Regions from separate parts of the Streptomyces sp. NPDC096176 genome, predicted to be linked through region 1. Evidence: predicted binding sites of a transcription regulator. Region 1 holds the regulator's gene; each other region holds the start of a gene.
What was found. Region 1 encodes HspR, which represses chaperone genes until heat shock. Its sites were predicted from a motif close to TTGAGNNNNNNNNNCTCAA; they were not measured.
Positions count from the first base shown of each region.

Region 1 (5,086 bases):
GGCAGCGGCGCGTTGCCCTGGTACGGGGCCAGGTACACGACCCTGAAGCGTCGTTCGCCGTCGAGCGAGTCGGCTCCCACCAGCCACACGGTGGAACCGAGGGAACCCTCGCGTTCTGCGACGACGGGGGTCCTGGCGGTGCGGTGTTGTTCCTTGCCCATGTACACGGCGTGGACCGCGACGAGACTGCCGATGGCGAGGGTGAGGACCAGGGTGGCGAGGAGGAGGGCGACGAAGCGGGCGCCGCCGGCCTCTGCTTTCCGGCCGGCGGTACGTCCGACAGCAAGGAGCTGACGTGCCAGGCCTCTCGTGGTGGTGGCCATCAGTGCGCCTCCCGCGCGGCGGCCGGTGCGAGGACTCCCGCGGTGAGGTGCAGAGCACGGTCCGCGCGGGCGGCGATGCCCAGGTCGTGAGTGACCACGAGGAGTCCGCAGGAGTACTGCCGCGGCAGGTCGAACAGCAACTGGGCGGTCTTGTCCCGGGTTTCGCTGTCCAGGGCGCCGGTCGGCTCGTCGGCCAGCAGGAGGGCAGGCTCGTTGATCAGAGCTCGTGCCACGGCCGTACGCTGTCGCTCTCCGCCGGAGAGTTCCTGGCTGGTCGCCGCTTACGGTACGCCGAGGTCGTCGAGCAGGCGTTGTGCTCGGTCGCGCACGTCATGCCGGCTGCGGCGGGAGAGCAGCGCGGCGAGGACGACGTTGTCCAGCGGGCTGAGTTCCGGGAGCAGTTCGCCGAACTGGAAGACCATACCGATCGACTTGGCGCGTAATTGGGCAAGTTGGGACGCCCGAAGGCGGGTGGTCTCGGCGCCGGTGACGGTGACCGTTCCCTTGTCCGGTCTGATCAGGCCCAGCACGCAGGACAGGAGTGTGCTCTTCCCAGATCCGGACGGTCCGGTCACGGCGATCGACTCGCCGGCCCGTAAGGACAGCTGCAGACCGTCGAACAGTGTTCGCCCGCCGATCCGATGACTGAGCCCGGTGATCTCCAGTACCGTCCGCCTGTCTGCGGCGTCCTGTTCTGTCTGCATGGAGGTGGCCGTCCTCACTGGTGTAGGTGTCCGGGAACGCAAAGACTGCGGTGGGGCGTTCCGAACCGCCCCACCGCCTCACAGTCTCTTAGTGATCGTCACCGGGCCGGTCGTCAGCGCCACAACTGTCCGGGCGGAGCTGGATGTTGACGCAAGCGGTCACCTTGCGGACGTGATTGATCTCGTTCGTGCCGCTGTAGACGGTGCAGCCGTTGCCCCTGGAGTTGTCGAGGCGCAGGCCAGTGTCGTCCCGGCGGTCGTACAGGGTGTGGACCGAGTGCCTGTCCGCCGCGGTGTCGCTGATGGCGACCTGGCCGATGCAGGTGCTCGGCGCTTCGAGCCGCACCCACCTCGGTGCACTGCTCGCGCGGTCGGGCATCGTCGGCGTGAGCGACCGTGTTGCCCCGCGTGCCGAGGACGCGTGATCGCCGCACGCAAAGGGCCGGAGGCTGCGCGCTCCCCGGCCCCTCGCCGTACTCCGTGCCAACTGCCGCCCTACTCGGCCCGCTTGGGCCGCCACACCACCAGCGCGCTCGCCTGCTGCACGTCCTGGTACGGCACGAGATCGCGCCGGTACGAGGCGTGCACCTGGGCCTCGCGCTGCTGCATCGCGACCGCGGCGCCCTCGACGGCCGCCGACAGCTCGGCGACGCGCTGCTGGAGCGCGGCGACCTGGTTCTCCAGTTCGATGATGCGCTTGATACCGGCAAGGTTGATGCCCTCGTCCTGCGACAACTGCTGGACGGTACGCAGCAGTTCGATGTCACGGGCCGAGTAGCGCCGCCCACGGCCGGGCGTGCGGTCGGGGGAGACGAGACCCAGTCGGTCGTACTGCCGCAGAGTCTGCGGGTGCAGCCCCGACAGCTGTGCGGCGACCGAGATGACGTACACCGGCGACTCGTCGGTCAGTTCGTAAGGGTTGCGACTGCGCCCCGACCGGTCCATATCAAGCTCCCTTCGCGGCCTGGAACAACTCCGCCCGCGGATCCTCGCCCGCGGTGGCTTCGCGGTAGGCCTCCAGCGCTTCCTTCGCCTTGTCGCTGAGCTCCTCGGGGACTGCGACCTCGACGGTGACCAGCAGGTCGCCCCGGGTGCCGTCCTTGCGGACCGCGCCCTTGCCGCGGGCACGCATCGTGCGGCCGCCCGGTGTACCGGCCGGCAGCTTCAGCGTGACCGCGGGACCGCCGAGCGTCGGCACCTTCACCTCGCCGCCGAGCGCCGCCTCCGTGAAGGAGACCGGCACGGTGACGGTCAGGTTGTCGCCCTTGCGTCCGAAGACGGGGTGGGCGTCGACATGCACGACGACATACAGGTCGCCCGCGGGACCGCCGCGCTCACCGGGAGCGCCCTTGCCGCGCAGCCGGATGCGCTGCCCGTCGGAGACACCCGAGGGGATGCGGACCTGCATGGTGCGCGAGGAACGGGCCCGCCCGCTGCCCTTGCAGACCTCGCACGGATCCTGGGCGATCAGGCCGCGGCCCTTGCAGTCCACGCACGGGTCGGTCAGCGAGAAGGAGCCGCTGCCGCCGCGCGAGACCTGGCCGGTGCCGACACAGGTCGGGCACACCCGGGGCGTGCCGTTCTTGTCGCCGGTGCCCGAACAGGCCTTGCACGCGGCCGAGCTGGACATCCTCAGCGGGACCGTGGCCCCGTCGACCGCCTCGGTGAAGCTGAGCGTCACCTCGGACTCGATGTCCTGGCCACGGCGCGGCTGTGTCCTCGCCCCGGCGCCGGCGCCGCGGTTGAACAGGCCGCCGAACACGTCGCCCAGCCCGCCGCCGAAGCCGCCCGCGCCACCCTGGCCCCCGCCCTGGGCGCCTCCGAAGAGGTCGCCCAGGTCGAAGTTGAAGGTGCCGCCGGGTCCACCGGCGCCCGGTGCACGGAAGCCTCCGTTGCCGAACAGCGCGCGGGCGTCGTCGTACTCCTTGCGCCGCTTGGGGTCGCCGAGGACGTCGGCGGCCTCGGAGATCTCCTTGAAGCGCTCCTCGGCCTGGACGTCACCCTTGTTGGCGTCCGGGTGGAACTCGCGGGCGAGCTTTCGGTACGCCTTCTTGATCTCGGCCTCTGTGGCGTCCTTGGGGACGCCGAGAACCTTGTAGTAGTCCTTCTCGACGAAGTCCTTCGTGCTCATCGACGTCCCTCCTTCCGGACGTTTCCTGCGTCAGCCCTCTTCGGGGCCACCGCTCTCCTCGTCAGCCGGCTTCTCTTCCTTCTGCCCGGCCGGGGCCGCGCCCGGCTGGGGCTCGGCCACCGCGACCCGCGCGGGGCGGATCGTGCGCTCGCCGATGCGGTACCCCGGCTGGAGCACCGCGACGCACGTGGTCTCCGTGACATCCGGCGCGTACGAGTGCATCAGGGCCTCGTGGACGGTCGGGTCGAAGGGCTCGCCCTCCTTGCCGAACTGCTGCAGGCCCATCTTGGCGGCGGCCGTCTCGAGAGACTCGGCCACCGACTTGAACCCGCCCACCAGTTCCCCGTGTTCCCGGGCGCGGCCGATGTCGTCGAGCACGGGCAGCAGCTCGGTCAGCAGAGTCGCCGTGGCGATCTCCTTGACCGTGGCCCTGTCGCGCTCCACGCGGCGGCGGTAGTTCTGGTACTCGGCCTGGAGCCGCTGGAGATCCGCCGTGCGCTCGTTGAGAGCCGTACGGACCTGGTCCAGCTGCGCCGTCAGACCGACGGTCTTTGCTGCGTCCCCTGCCGGGGCCGCCGGGACCTCCTGCTCGGAGGTCTCGGCGGACTCGGCGGCGTCGTCAGGTGTGGCGCCGGAGGGGACGTCGGGCTTCTCCTCGAAGCCCGGGGTCTCCTCCGTCACGCGGCACCGTCCTTCTTGGGCTTGTCCTCGTCGACGATCTCGGCGTCGACGACGTCGTCGTCGGCCTGAGCACCGGCCTGGCCCTCCGCACCGGCGTCGGCGCCGGCGGCAGCACCCTCGGGCGCGGCGTTGGCGTACATCGCCTGGCCGAGCTTCTGGCTGACCGCGGCGACCTTCTCCGTGGCGGTGCGGATCTCCGCGGTGTCCTCGCCCTTGAGCTTCTCCTTCAGCTCGGTGAGGGCGGTCTCGACCTCGGTCTTGACGTCACCGGGGACCTTGTCCTCGTTGTCCTTGAGGAACTTCTCGGTCTGGTAGACGAGCTGCTCGCCCTGGTTGCGGCTCTCGGCGGCCTCGCGGCGACGGTGGTCCTCGTCCGCGTACTGCTCGGCCTCTTGGCGCATCCGGTCGACCTCGTCCTTCGGCAGCGAGGAGCCGCCGGTGACGGTCATCTTCTGCTCCTTGCCCGTGCCCAGGTCCTTCGCGGTCACGTGCATGATGCCGTTGGCGTCGATGTCGAAGGACACCTCGATCTGCGGGACTCCGCGCGGGGCCGGCGGCAGACCGGTCAGCTCGAACATCCCGAGCTTCTTGTTGTACGCCGCGATCTCGCGCTCGCCCTGATAGACCTGGATCTGCACGGACGGCTGGTTGTCCTCGGCCGTGGTGAAGATCTCGGAGCGCTTGGTCGGGATCGTGGTGTTGCGCTCGATGAGCTTGGTCATGATGCCGCCCTTGGTCTCGATACCGAGGGACAGCGGGGTCACGTCGAGGAGCAGGACGTCCTTGACCTCACCCTTGAGGACACCGGCCTGGAGCGAGGCACCGATGGCGACGACCTCGTCCGGGTTCACACCCTTGTTGGCGTCCTTGCCTCCGGTGAGCTCCTTGACGAGCTCCGCGACGGCGGGCATACGGGTCGAGCCGCCGACCAGGACCACGTGGTCGATCTCGGACAGCGCGATGCCGGCGTCCTTGATGACGTTGTGGAACGGGGTCTTGCAGCGCTCGAGCAGGTCGGAGGTCAGCTGCTGGAACTGGGCGCGCGTGAGCTTCTCGTCCAGGTGCAGCGGGCCCTCGGCCGACGCCGTGATGTACGGGAGGTTGATCGTCGTCTCGGTGGAGGACGACAGCTCGATCTTCGCCTTCTCCGCGGCCTCGCGCAGACGCTGCAGAGCCATCTTGTCCTTGGCCAGGTCGACGCCGTGACCGGAGTGGAACTGCTTCACCAGGTAGTCGACGACGCGCTG
Region 1 covers NZ_JBIWFV010000002.1:384,469-389,554, reverse strand. The annotation lists partial or broken gene ACIQ7Q_RS06960 (ABC transporter ATP-binding protein) at 323-1,027, opposite strand; gene ACIQ7Q_RS06955 (hypothetical protein) at 1,116-1,373, opposite strand; gene ACIQ7Q_RS06950 (heat shock protein transcriptional repressor HspR) at 1,523-1,972, opposite strand; gene dnaJ (molecular chaperone DnaJ) at 1,974-3,158, opposite strand; gene grpE (nucleotide exchange factor GrpE) at 3,189-3,839, opposite strand; gene dnaK (molecular chaperone DnaK) at 3,836-5,086, opposite strand, start outside.

Region 2 (5,086 bases), on a different contig from region 1:
GTCCGGAGGGCGAGTAGAGGTTCGTGTTGTCGTCCGTGACGGTCCAGTCGGGCCCGTTGTCGATGTCCAGGCACAGAGCGTCATAACGGTCCGTGGTCGAACGGAGGTGGCTCAGGAGGTCGGTGTGAAGGATCACGCAGCGAGGATCGCCGAGGGCCTCACCGGAGATCGCGGCGAGCGGTCCCGAGCGGTGCCAGTCGATGACGGCCTGCTCGCGCTCCACGACGGCGATCCGCCGCCAGGACGCGTTCGCGGCGGCGTGGGCGAGCGAGAAGCCGACCCCGAGACCGCCGATGAGCACGCTGGGAGCGACGTTTCCCGTGTCGAGCGCAGCGTACGCGGCGTCGACGAGCAGCTGCTCCGACCGTCCGTCGGAAGTGTCCATCAGGAAGCACCCGTTGGCGATGATCTCGTGCACCGTCGTGTCCCCGCGCTGCCGGCTTCGCAGTACGACCTCCCCGTAGGGCCCCTCGCGCCGGTCGAGCGTGACAGGGGCGTCGGTCTCGGGGGACTGCATGGCTTTCGGCCTCCGGGCGGCGGTGGAGTGACGACACGGATCAGCTCCATCTTCTCCGGCCGCAGACGAAGGGGACAAACCCGTTTCGCGGCCGCGGGCCCGGCCGCCCCCTCGGATCGCAGCTGTGGACGGTCGCCAAGTAGGGGGCCGGCCAGTCGCGGCGCGCGGGTCGTCCGACATGGCGTCCAGGCGGCCGCATGCGGCGCGGTCGGAGTCGTCGCGGGGCGCCGGCGAGGTGTCCTGGTCGCCGGTGGTCCGGCCGTCGCCGCGGCCGAGCCAGTCGGTGACCGCCATGTCGACACGGAGGGCCCGTTCGTCCTCGGCGCGTGCGCCGCAGGGATCATGAATCGCCGTGATCGCCGTGATCGCCGTGATCGCCGAGGCCGCCTGCCACGCGTACGACTCGGGATCGGTGAGGCTGCCCCGCATGCGACCGCTCGCAGCAGCGCTGCGTCGTCCCGTTCTCTCCCCCCGAAAGGCGCATCTGTTTTACGCCCCTCTACCGCTCGTGGCACGCCCGTCGGTTCGCGGCCGTTTCCACCGGCTGCGGCGACGGCCGTCGCGGGCGGGGGACTTGGTGATCCTCCGGCCGTCATTCCGCGGCCTGTTCATTCGCTGCCGAGTTGTTGAACAGGCTCACCAGCGGCGCGTGGATGCGCCAGCCCAGGGACTCGTAGAGGGCCCGGCCGTCGGGTGTCCCGCCCAGCACGCCCACCGTCGCGCCCTGTTCGAGCGCGGCGTTGTGGAGGGTGTGCATCACCAATCGTCCGAGGCCCTTGCGGCGGTGCTCGGGCGCCGTCTCGACCTGGTCGACGACGGCCGTGCGCCCGGTCGGTGCGATCTGGGCACGGGCCGCGAAGGAACCGTCGGCGGCCACCACGAGGGCCCGGACGACACCGCCGCGAGTCCAGGTCTTGAGGGTGTAGCCGTCGGGCACGGCCGTTTCGGTGCGGCGCAGTTCTGCGGACATCAGCCAGCCGGGTTCGTCGACCGACCAGTCCGGGCCCACCCAGGCGACGACGGAGTCGGGGTCGGCGAACACCTTCAGCCAGACGGTCGGCGCGGCCACCTCCGCGGCGACCTTGCGCACGGTCGCCTCGTCGTCGGCGGTCAGGACGTGGCGGGTGGCGTGCTTGACCTGGCCGACGTCGACGGTGAAGCCCCAGGGCCTGGGCACGGGGTCCGCGGAGCCGCGTGAGACGACCCAGCCGTGCACCCAGGCATCAACGATCTCGGCGGTGGACTCGAAGGACATCCGGGGCTCCTCAGGACGCTTAAGTAATAGACCAAAGGCTCGATCGCTTATTACACACCGGCCTGATGTCCGTCGGCGACCGAATTTCGGGGTGACGCGGGTCACCCGGCGGGCGGGTCCAGGGGGCGGGGCGCCTTCTCGCCGTGCGCGGCCGCTCGCTCCGCAGCCGGCCACGGGGTCCTCGACGATGCCCCTCGGCGCCCGGAGCTGTCGGGGCGGCGCTGCCGCGCGGAACGCGCCGTAGAGGTACGCGCTGTGCGGCCGACCGCCACCGAGCGTGCGGACGGTCGCGGGGCGTGTCGTGGCCACGACCGGCCTGAAATCGGCCTGGACCTGCATCGGGGCGCCTCCCGTGCGATCGACCCGTCGGCGTTCACCCCCTGGGCCCGCACCGGATCCCGGGTCGCAGGCCACGGTGTCGCCGAGCCCGCCACCGATTCGGTATCCGCACCGGAACGTGCCTGGTCACAGCGTGTGCGGGTGTTGATCGCTCACAGCGAACAGGCAGCAGGGAACATTCCGAGGCTCACATGCATTGAGTCCGTACAGCTCAACTTGACTGCCTAAGGGGAGATCATGGCTGCCGATTCCAAGGCGAACCTCACACTGCCCGTGCTGCCGCTCGACGACGAGGTCGTGCTGCCCGGCATGGTCGTTCCGCTCGACCTGTCCGACACCGATGTACGGGCCGCGGTCGAGGCCGCCCAGGCTGCCGCCCGCCCCTCCGGAGGGGGCAACAAGCCGAAGGTGCTGCTCGTTCCCCGCGTCGACGGCACCTACGCCGCGACGGGCGTGCTCGGCACCGTCGAGCAGGTCGGCCGGCTGTCCGACGGCGACCCGGGCGCGCTGATCCGCGGCGTCGGCCGCGTCCGTATCGGCGCGGGTACGACAGGGCCCGGGGCCGCCCTGTGGGTCGAGGGAGCCGTGGTCGAGGAGACCGTTCCCGACCCGCTGCCCGGCTCGGTGACCGAGCTGGTCAAGGAGTACAAGGCGCTGGCCACCGACTGGCTGAAGAAGCGGGGGGCCTGGCAGGTCGTCGACCGGGTGCAGCAGATCGACGGCATCTCGCAGCTCGCCGACAACGCCGGCTACTCGCCGTTCCTGACCACCGCCCAGAAGATCGAGCTTCTGGAGACCTCCGACCCGATCGCCCGCCTCAAGCTCGCCACCGAGCAGCTCCGCGACCATCTCGCGGAACAGGACGTTGCCGAGGCCATCGCGAAGGACGTCCAGGAGGGTGTCGACAAGCAGCAGCGCGAGTTCCTGCTGCGGCGTCAGCTGGACGCCGTGCGCAAAGAGCTGCGCGAGCTGAACGGCCAGGAGGGCGAGGACGAGTCCGACGACTACCGGGCCCGTGTCGAGGCCGCCGACCTGCCGGAGAAGGTCCGGGAGGCGGCCCTCAAGGAGGTCGAGAAGCTGGAGCGGGCCTCCGATCAGAGCCCCGAAGGCTCCTGGATCCGCACCTGGCTGGACACCGTTCTCGAGCTGCCCTGGAACGAGCGGACAGAGGACGCGTACGACATCCAGGGCGCCAAGGCCGTGCTGGACGCGGAGCACGCGGGCCTGCAGGACGTGAAGGAACGGATCACCGAATACCTGGCGGTGCGCAAGCGGCGCGCCGACCGGGGCCTGGGCGTGGTCGGCGGGCGGCGCGGGGGCGCGGTGCTCGCGCTCGTCGGCCCGCCCGGCGTGGGCAAGACATCGCTCGGCGAGTCCGTCGCCCACGCGATGGGACGCAAGTTCGTCCGCGTCGCGCTCGGCGGAGTGCGGGACGAGGCCGAGATCCGCGGCCACCGGCGTACGTACGTGGGCGCGCTGCCCGGGCGGATCGTCCGCGCGATCAAGGAGGCCGGCTCCATGAACCCGGTCGTCCTGCTCGACGAGATCGACAAGGTCGGTTCCGACTTCCGCGGCGACCCGGCCGCGGCCCTGCTCGAAGTCCTCGACCCCGCGCAGAACCACACCTTCCGCGACCACTACCTGGAGGTCGAACTCGACCTCAGCGACGTCGTCTTCCTGGCCACCGCCAACGTCCTGGAGGCCATCCCCGAGGCGCTGCTCGACCGCATGGAACTGGTGCGGCTCGACGGCTACACCGAGGACGAGAAGATCGTCATCGCCCGCGACCACCTCGTTCCCCGCCAGCTGGAGCGGGCCGGTCTGGAGCCCGGCGAGGTGACCCTGGACGACTCGGCGCTGCGCAAGCTGGCGGGTGAGTACACCCGCGAAGCGGGCGTACGGAACCTGGAGCGTGCCATCGCCCGGCTGCTCAGGAAGGTCGCGGCCCAGCACGAACTGGGCGACCACGAACTGCCGTTCACGATCACGCACGAGGAGCTGCGCGGTCTCATCGGCCGACCGCACCATGTGCCCGAGTCCGCGCAGGACCCGGCCGAGCGCCGCACCGCGGTGCCCGGCGTGGCCACCGGCCTGGCCGTGACCGGCGCCGGCGGTGACGTCCTGTTCGTGGAGGCGTCGCTCGCCGACCCGGAGACGGGCGCGGCCGGACTGACCCTGACCGGCCAGCTCGGCGACGTCATGAAGGAGTCCGCACAGATCGCACTGAGCTTCCTGCGCTCGCACGGCGCGGAGCTGGAACTGCCGGTCGCCGACCTCAAGGACCGGGGCGTGCACATCCACTTCCCGGCGGGCGCGGTGCCCAAGGACGGCCCGAGCGCGGGCGTCACGATGACGACGTCGCTCGCGTCGCTGCTCTCCGGGCGCCTGGTGCGCACGGACGTGGCGATGACCGGTGAGGTGTCGCTGACGGGTCGGGTGCTGCCCATCGGCGGCGTGAAGCAGAAGCTGCTCGCGGCGCACCGGGCGGGCATCACGACGGTCGTGATCCCGAAGCGGAACGAGGCGGACCTGGACGACGTCCCCGCCGAGATCCTGGACAAGCTGGAGGTCCACCCGGTGACGGACGTCCGGCAGGTGCTGGAGATCGCGCTCTCCCCGGCGGACGTGCCGGTGGCGGCTGCGGCCTGAGCGCCGGCCGTCGACGAGCCGGGCAATCGCCGCCTCGGTTCCTGTGACGGGCCCGGCGGGGTGATCCGGACGCTGCCCGACAGCGTCCGGTGACCCACCGCCGGGCCCGAGCGGTGTCCACACGTCCCGCACAATGGACGGATGACCGCTCTGCAGGCCGACTGCTCGAACTGCTTCGGGCTGTGCTGCGTCGCACTGCCCTTCGCCGCCTCCGCCGACTTCGCGGTGAACAAGGACGGCGGGAAGCCCTGCGCCAATCTGCGCACCGACTTCAGCTGCGGCATCCACACCCGCCTCCGCGAGAGCGGCTTCCAGGGCTGCACCGT
Region 2 covers NZ_JBIWFV010000001.1:777,652-782,737, forward strand. The annotation lists gene ACIQ7Q_RS03750 (spermidine synthase) at 1-517, opposite strand, end outside; gene ACIQ7Q_RS03755 (GNAT family N-acetyltransferase) at 1,110-1,772, opposite strand; gene lon (endopeptidase La) at 2,349-4,760, shown strand; gene ACIQ7Q_RS03765 (pentapeptide repeat-containing protein) at 4,902-5,086, shown strand, end outside.
Region 2: a site for HspR is predicted at 2,308-2,326, ahead of lon (endopeptidase La). Genes of this name have one in related genera too.

Region 3 (5,086 bases), on a different contig from region 1:
ACCGTGGTCGACGGTGTGGTCACCGCCGTCCTGGCCCTCTTCCTGATGTTCTTCTTCCTCAAGGACGGCCCGCGGTTCCTGCCGTGGCTCTCCCGCCAGCTCCCCGGCCGGCTCGCCACCGACGTCCCGACCGTGGCGGCACGCGGCTGGGAGGCCCTGAGCGCGTTCGTGCGCTCCCAGGCATTCGTCGGCCTGCTCGACGCCGTCTTCATCGGCCTCGGCCTGTGGATCCTGGGCGTGCCCCTGGTGCTCCCGCTGGCGGTGCTGACGTTCGTGTCCGCGTTCGTGCCCATCGTGGGCGCCCTGTTCGCCGGTCTGGTCGCGGTGCTCATCGCGTTGGTGTCGAACGGGCCGACGGACGCGCTGATCGTGCTGGCGATCATCGTCGTGGTGCAGCAGCTCGAGGGCAATGTGTTCCAGCCCATGATCCAGAGCCGCGGGCTCGGACTCCATGCGGCGATGGTCCTGCTGGCGGTGACACTGGGCGCCAGCCTGGCCGGCATCGTGGGCAGCCTGCTCGCCGTACCGGCCGCCGCGCTGATCGCGGTGGTCTGGAACTATCTGCGCGAGCAGCTCGGCGATCCGCCGCAGGAGCCGGAGAGCGACGAGCCGCCCACCGGCCCCGACGTCCCGTCACAGCACCTCGCCCCGACCACGACGCAACCGAGCGGAGCGGCGTAACCGCCTTTGGCTGCCGGGGATTTCGGGCCCGGGGCGGGCGTCGCAGTCGCGGGTCGCGGGCCACGCCCGGGATGACGCCACGTCACGAGACCGGACCCGAGGGGCCGTCGATGCCGGGGCGCCGGCCCTGATGCACGGTGGCCCGAGTGCTGGTCGAGGCCGTACCTGCGGGGCCCGGCCCGCAGGTGGACGCACCCCCTGGGTGTGTCATCTTTGTCCGGAGCACGCCCGGGGTGTCTTCTATTGCCGGGGTGCCACCCACCTTTCGTCATTCCAGAGGAGCAGAGCAATGAGCCAGAACGTCTTCTTCGAGGTGACCGCCGACGGCGAGCCGCTCGGACGCATCGAGTTCAAGCTGTACGACGACGTCGTCCCGAAGACGGCACGGAACTTCCGTGAGCTGGCCACCGGCGAGAACGGATTCGGCTACAAGGGCTCGCCGTTCCACCGGGTCATCCCCGACTTCATGCTCCAGGGCGGCGACTTCACCAACCAGAACGGCACGGGCGGCAGGAGCATTTACGGCGACAAGTTCGCCGACGAGAACTTCCAGCTCAAGCACACCAAGCCGGGCCTGCTGTCCATGGCCAACGCGGGCCCGAACAGCAACGGCTCGCAGTTCTTCGTCACCACGATCGTCACCGACTGGCTGGACGGCAAGCACGTCGTCTTCGGCGAGGTCGTCGAGGGCATGGACGTCGTGAAGGCGATCGAGGCGCTCGGCAGCCGGTCCGGCTCCACCGCCAAGAAGATCGTCATCTCGGACTGCGGCACGGTCTGAGCCCGACCTGCCCCGCCGAGGCGGACAGCGGGCTGCCGGCCCGGGGGAGACCCAAGCCCGCTGTCCGCCGACGGACGCCGCGTGCATGCCGGTCATGCCCGAACCTTTGAGGGCCGACCTCGAGCAGCTGCTGGACGACTTGCCACCAGGACGCCGACGCCGACGCGTGCGCGGGAGAACTGGCGACCGCTGTGGTCCGAGAGCCGTTGCGCCGACGAGACGGCGGCCGCGGATGAGCGCTGCCGCTCTCGCACGACGGCTTGACAAGCCTTGGCTCAACTTTCTTGTCAGATGCCGACGTGGACGCGTTGCTCCGGCGATCTTCAAACCGCTGAGGCGCTCACGTTGCCTGCGGAAGGGGACGCGCCTTCCGGGGCGCAGGCAACCGGGCGTCGCACGGGGATGCGCGATCCCTCGCGACCCGGCGGGAGCGCCCAGGCGATTCCTTGACTTAGGTCGACTCAAGTTTTATGCATGAGAGTGCAGGGGATTGCGATGGCGGCCGACATGAGGAGGCGGCGATGGCAAGGGCAGTCGGAATCGACCTGGGGACGACGAACTCCGTGGTGTCCGTACTCGAGGGCGGTGAGCCGACGGTCATCGCGAACACCGAAGGGGCCCGGACCACGCCGTCCGTCGTCGCCTTCGCGAAGAACGGCGAGGTACTGGTCGGCGAGCTCGCCAAGCGGCAGGCGGTGACGAACGTCGACCGGACCGCCCGGTCGGTCAAGCGGCACATGGGCGACGCGCAGTGGCGCTTCCCGGACTCCGGGGACATCGACGGCAAGCACTACACCACGCAGGAGATCTCGGCGCGGGTGCTGCAGAAGTTGAAGCGCGACGCGGAGGCGTATCTCGGCGAGGACGTCACCGACGCGGTGATCACCGTCCCGGCGTACTTCAACGACAGCCAGCGCACCGCCACCAAGGAGGCGGGGGAGATCGCGGGCCTGAAGGTGCTGCGGATCATCAACGAGCCGACCGCGGCGGCCCTGGCGTACGGCCTGGACAAGGAGAGCGAACAGACGATCCTCGTCTTCGACCTCGGTGGCGGCACCTTCGACGTGTCGCTGCTCGAGATCGGGGAGGGCCTGGTCGAGGTGAAGGCCACCAACGGCGACACGCACCTCGGCGGGGACGACTGGGACCAGCAGATCGTCGATCACCTGGTGAAGCAGTTCAAGAACAACTACGGCGTGGACCTGGCCAAGGACAAGATGGCTCTGCAGCGTCTGCGCGAGGCCGCGGAGAAGGCGAAGATCGAGCTGTCGTCCGCGACCGAGACGACGATCAACCTCCCGTACATCACGGCGTCGGCCGAGGGCCCGCTGCACCTGGACGAGAAGCTCACGCGCGCCCAGTTCCAGCAGCTGACCTCCGACCTGCTCGAGCGCTGCAAGGGCCCGTTCCACAACGCCATCAAGGACGCCGGGATCAAGGTGTCGGACATCGATCACGTGATCCTGGTGGGCGGCTCGACGCGGATGCCGGCGGTGTCCGGCCTGGTCAAGGAGCTGACAGGGAAGGAACCGCACAAGGGTGTGAACCCGGACGAGGTCGTCGCCATCGGTGCCTCGCTCCAGGCCGGTGTCCTCAAGGGTGAGGTCAAGGACGTCCTGCTCCTCGACGTGACCCCGCTGTCCCTCGGTATCGAGACCAAGGGCGGCATCATGACCAAGCTCATCGAGCGCAACACCACGATCCCGACCAAGCGCTCCGAGATCTTCACCACGGCCGAGGACAACCAGCCGTCCGTGCAGATCCAGGTCTATCAGGGCGAGCGCGAGATCGCGGCGTACAACAAGAAGCTCGGGATGTTCGAGCTGACCGGTCTGCCGCCGGCCCCGCGCGGAGTCCCGCAGATCGAGGTGTCCTTCGACATCGACGCCAACGGCATCATGCACGTGACCGCGAAGGACCTGGGCACGGGCAAGGAACAGAAGATGACCGTCACCGGCGGCTCCTCGCTGCCGAAGCAGGACATCGACCGCATGGTCCGTGAGGCCGAGCAGCACGCGGACGAGGACCGCCGCCGCAAGGAGGCCGCGGAGACCCGCAACCAGGCGGAGAGCAGCGTCTATCGGACCGAGAAACTGCTGCAGGACAACCGCGACAAGATCCCCGAGGACGTACGGTCCGAGACGGAGACCGCCCTCACCGAGCTGAAGGAGAAGCTCAAGGGCGAGGACACCGGCGCGATCCGGTCGGCCGCGGACAAGCTCACGGCGGCCGCGCAACGGATCGGCTCGGCGCTCTACGCCCGGGCGCAGAGCGACGACACCGGTGCGGGAACCGCCGGCGCCGGCTCCGACCAGGCAGCCGGCGACGAGGTGGTCGACGCGGAGATCGTCGACGACGAGCAGAAGGGGGGCGCCGGATGAGCCAGGAACCCCCCATCAGGAAGGACCCGGACCGGCGGCCACCCGTCGTCGTCCGGGACCGGCGCAGGATCGACCCGGTCACCCTCCAGCCCCGCCGCCCCACCAAGCCGGCCGAAGCCTCGTCGACGTCGAACGGCCCCGCCGTGCAGCCGGAAACCGCCGAACCGCGGCGTGCGCAAACCGAGGCCGCCGAACTGCGCGCCAGGAACGCGGAACTGACGGCCGATCTCCAACGCCTGAAGGCCGAGTACGACAACTACCGCAAACGCGTACGCCGGGACCGACTGGCGATCCGCGAGATCGCCGTGGCCAACGTCCTGGCCGGCCTGCTGCCCGTCCTCGACGCCTTCGAGGGGGCACGCAGGCACGGGGCCGACACCGGAACCGGCGCGGTGGCCGAGGTGCTCGACGAACGGCTGGCGGCGCTCGGCCTGCAAACCGTCGGCGCACCGGGGGAGACCTTCGACCCCACGGTCCACGAGGCACTCACCTACCACTCGTCGCGCCGGGCGACGCAAGCCGTCTGCACGGAGGTACTGCGGCAGGGCTACCGCGTCGGAGAGCATCTCCTGCGCCCCGCCCAGGTGTCCGTGACCGGCCCGCCCGCCGGCAGCCCCGCGGCCGATGGCCAGGACAGCGCCTCGGACACCATCTCGGCCACGCACCCCGACCCCGGAGCGGTCCCGCCTGCCGATGAAGGACGCCCCGCATCGACGTGAGCCAAAAAACTTCGGACGCCGATGTCGAGAACCCGCGCCCGGCTCCGTCCCCGAGGTGAACGCGACCACAATGGGTCGCACCGCACCGAGGAGAACACGATGGCCAAGTACCTGCTGCTCAAGCACTACCGCGGCGCTCCGGCCGCGGTCAACGACGTCCCCATGGACCAGTGGACGCCGGAGGAGATCTCGGCCCACGTGCAGTACATGAACGACTTCGCGGCCCGGCTGGAGAAGACCGGCGAGTTCGTCGACGGCCAGGCGCTCGCCCCCGAGGGCACGTGGGTCCGCTACGACGGTGAGGGGCGGCCGCCGGTCACCGACGGCCCGTTCGCCGAGACCAAGGACCTCATCGCCGGTTGGATGGTGATCGACGTCGACAGCCACGAGCGCGCCGTCGAGCTGGCCGGGGAGCTGTCGGCCGCCCCCGGGGCGGGCGGGAAGCCGATTCACGAGTGGCTCGAGGTGCGCCCGTTCCTGGGCTCGCACTGCACCATCACCGAGTGACCTCATCCGTGAACGAG
Region 3 covers NZ_JBIWFV010000009.1:178,103-183,188, reverse strand. The annotation lists gene ACIQ7Q_RS25175 (AI-2E family transporter) at 1-681, shown strand, start outside; gene ACIQ7Q_RS25170 (peptidylprolyl isomerase) at 971-1,462, shown strand; gene dnaK (molecular chaperone DnaK) at 1,984-3,843, shown strand; gene grpE (nucleotide exchange factor GrpE) at 3,840-4,562, shown strand; gene ACIQ7Q_RS25155 (YciI family protein) at 4,662-5,069, shown strand; gene ACIQ7Q_RS25150 (RNA polymerase sigma factor) at 5,078-5,086, shown strand, end outside.
Region 3: a site for HspR is predicted at 1,909-1,927, ahead of dnaK (molecular chaperone DnaK). Genes of this name have one in related genera too.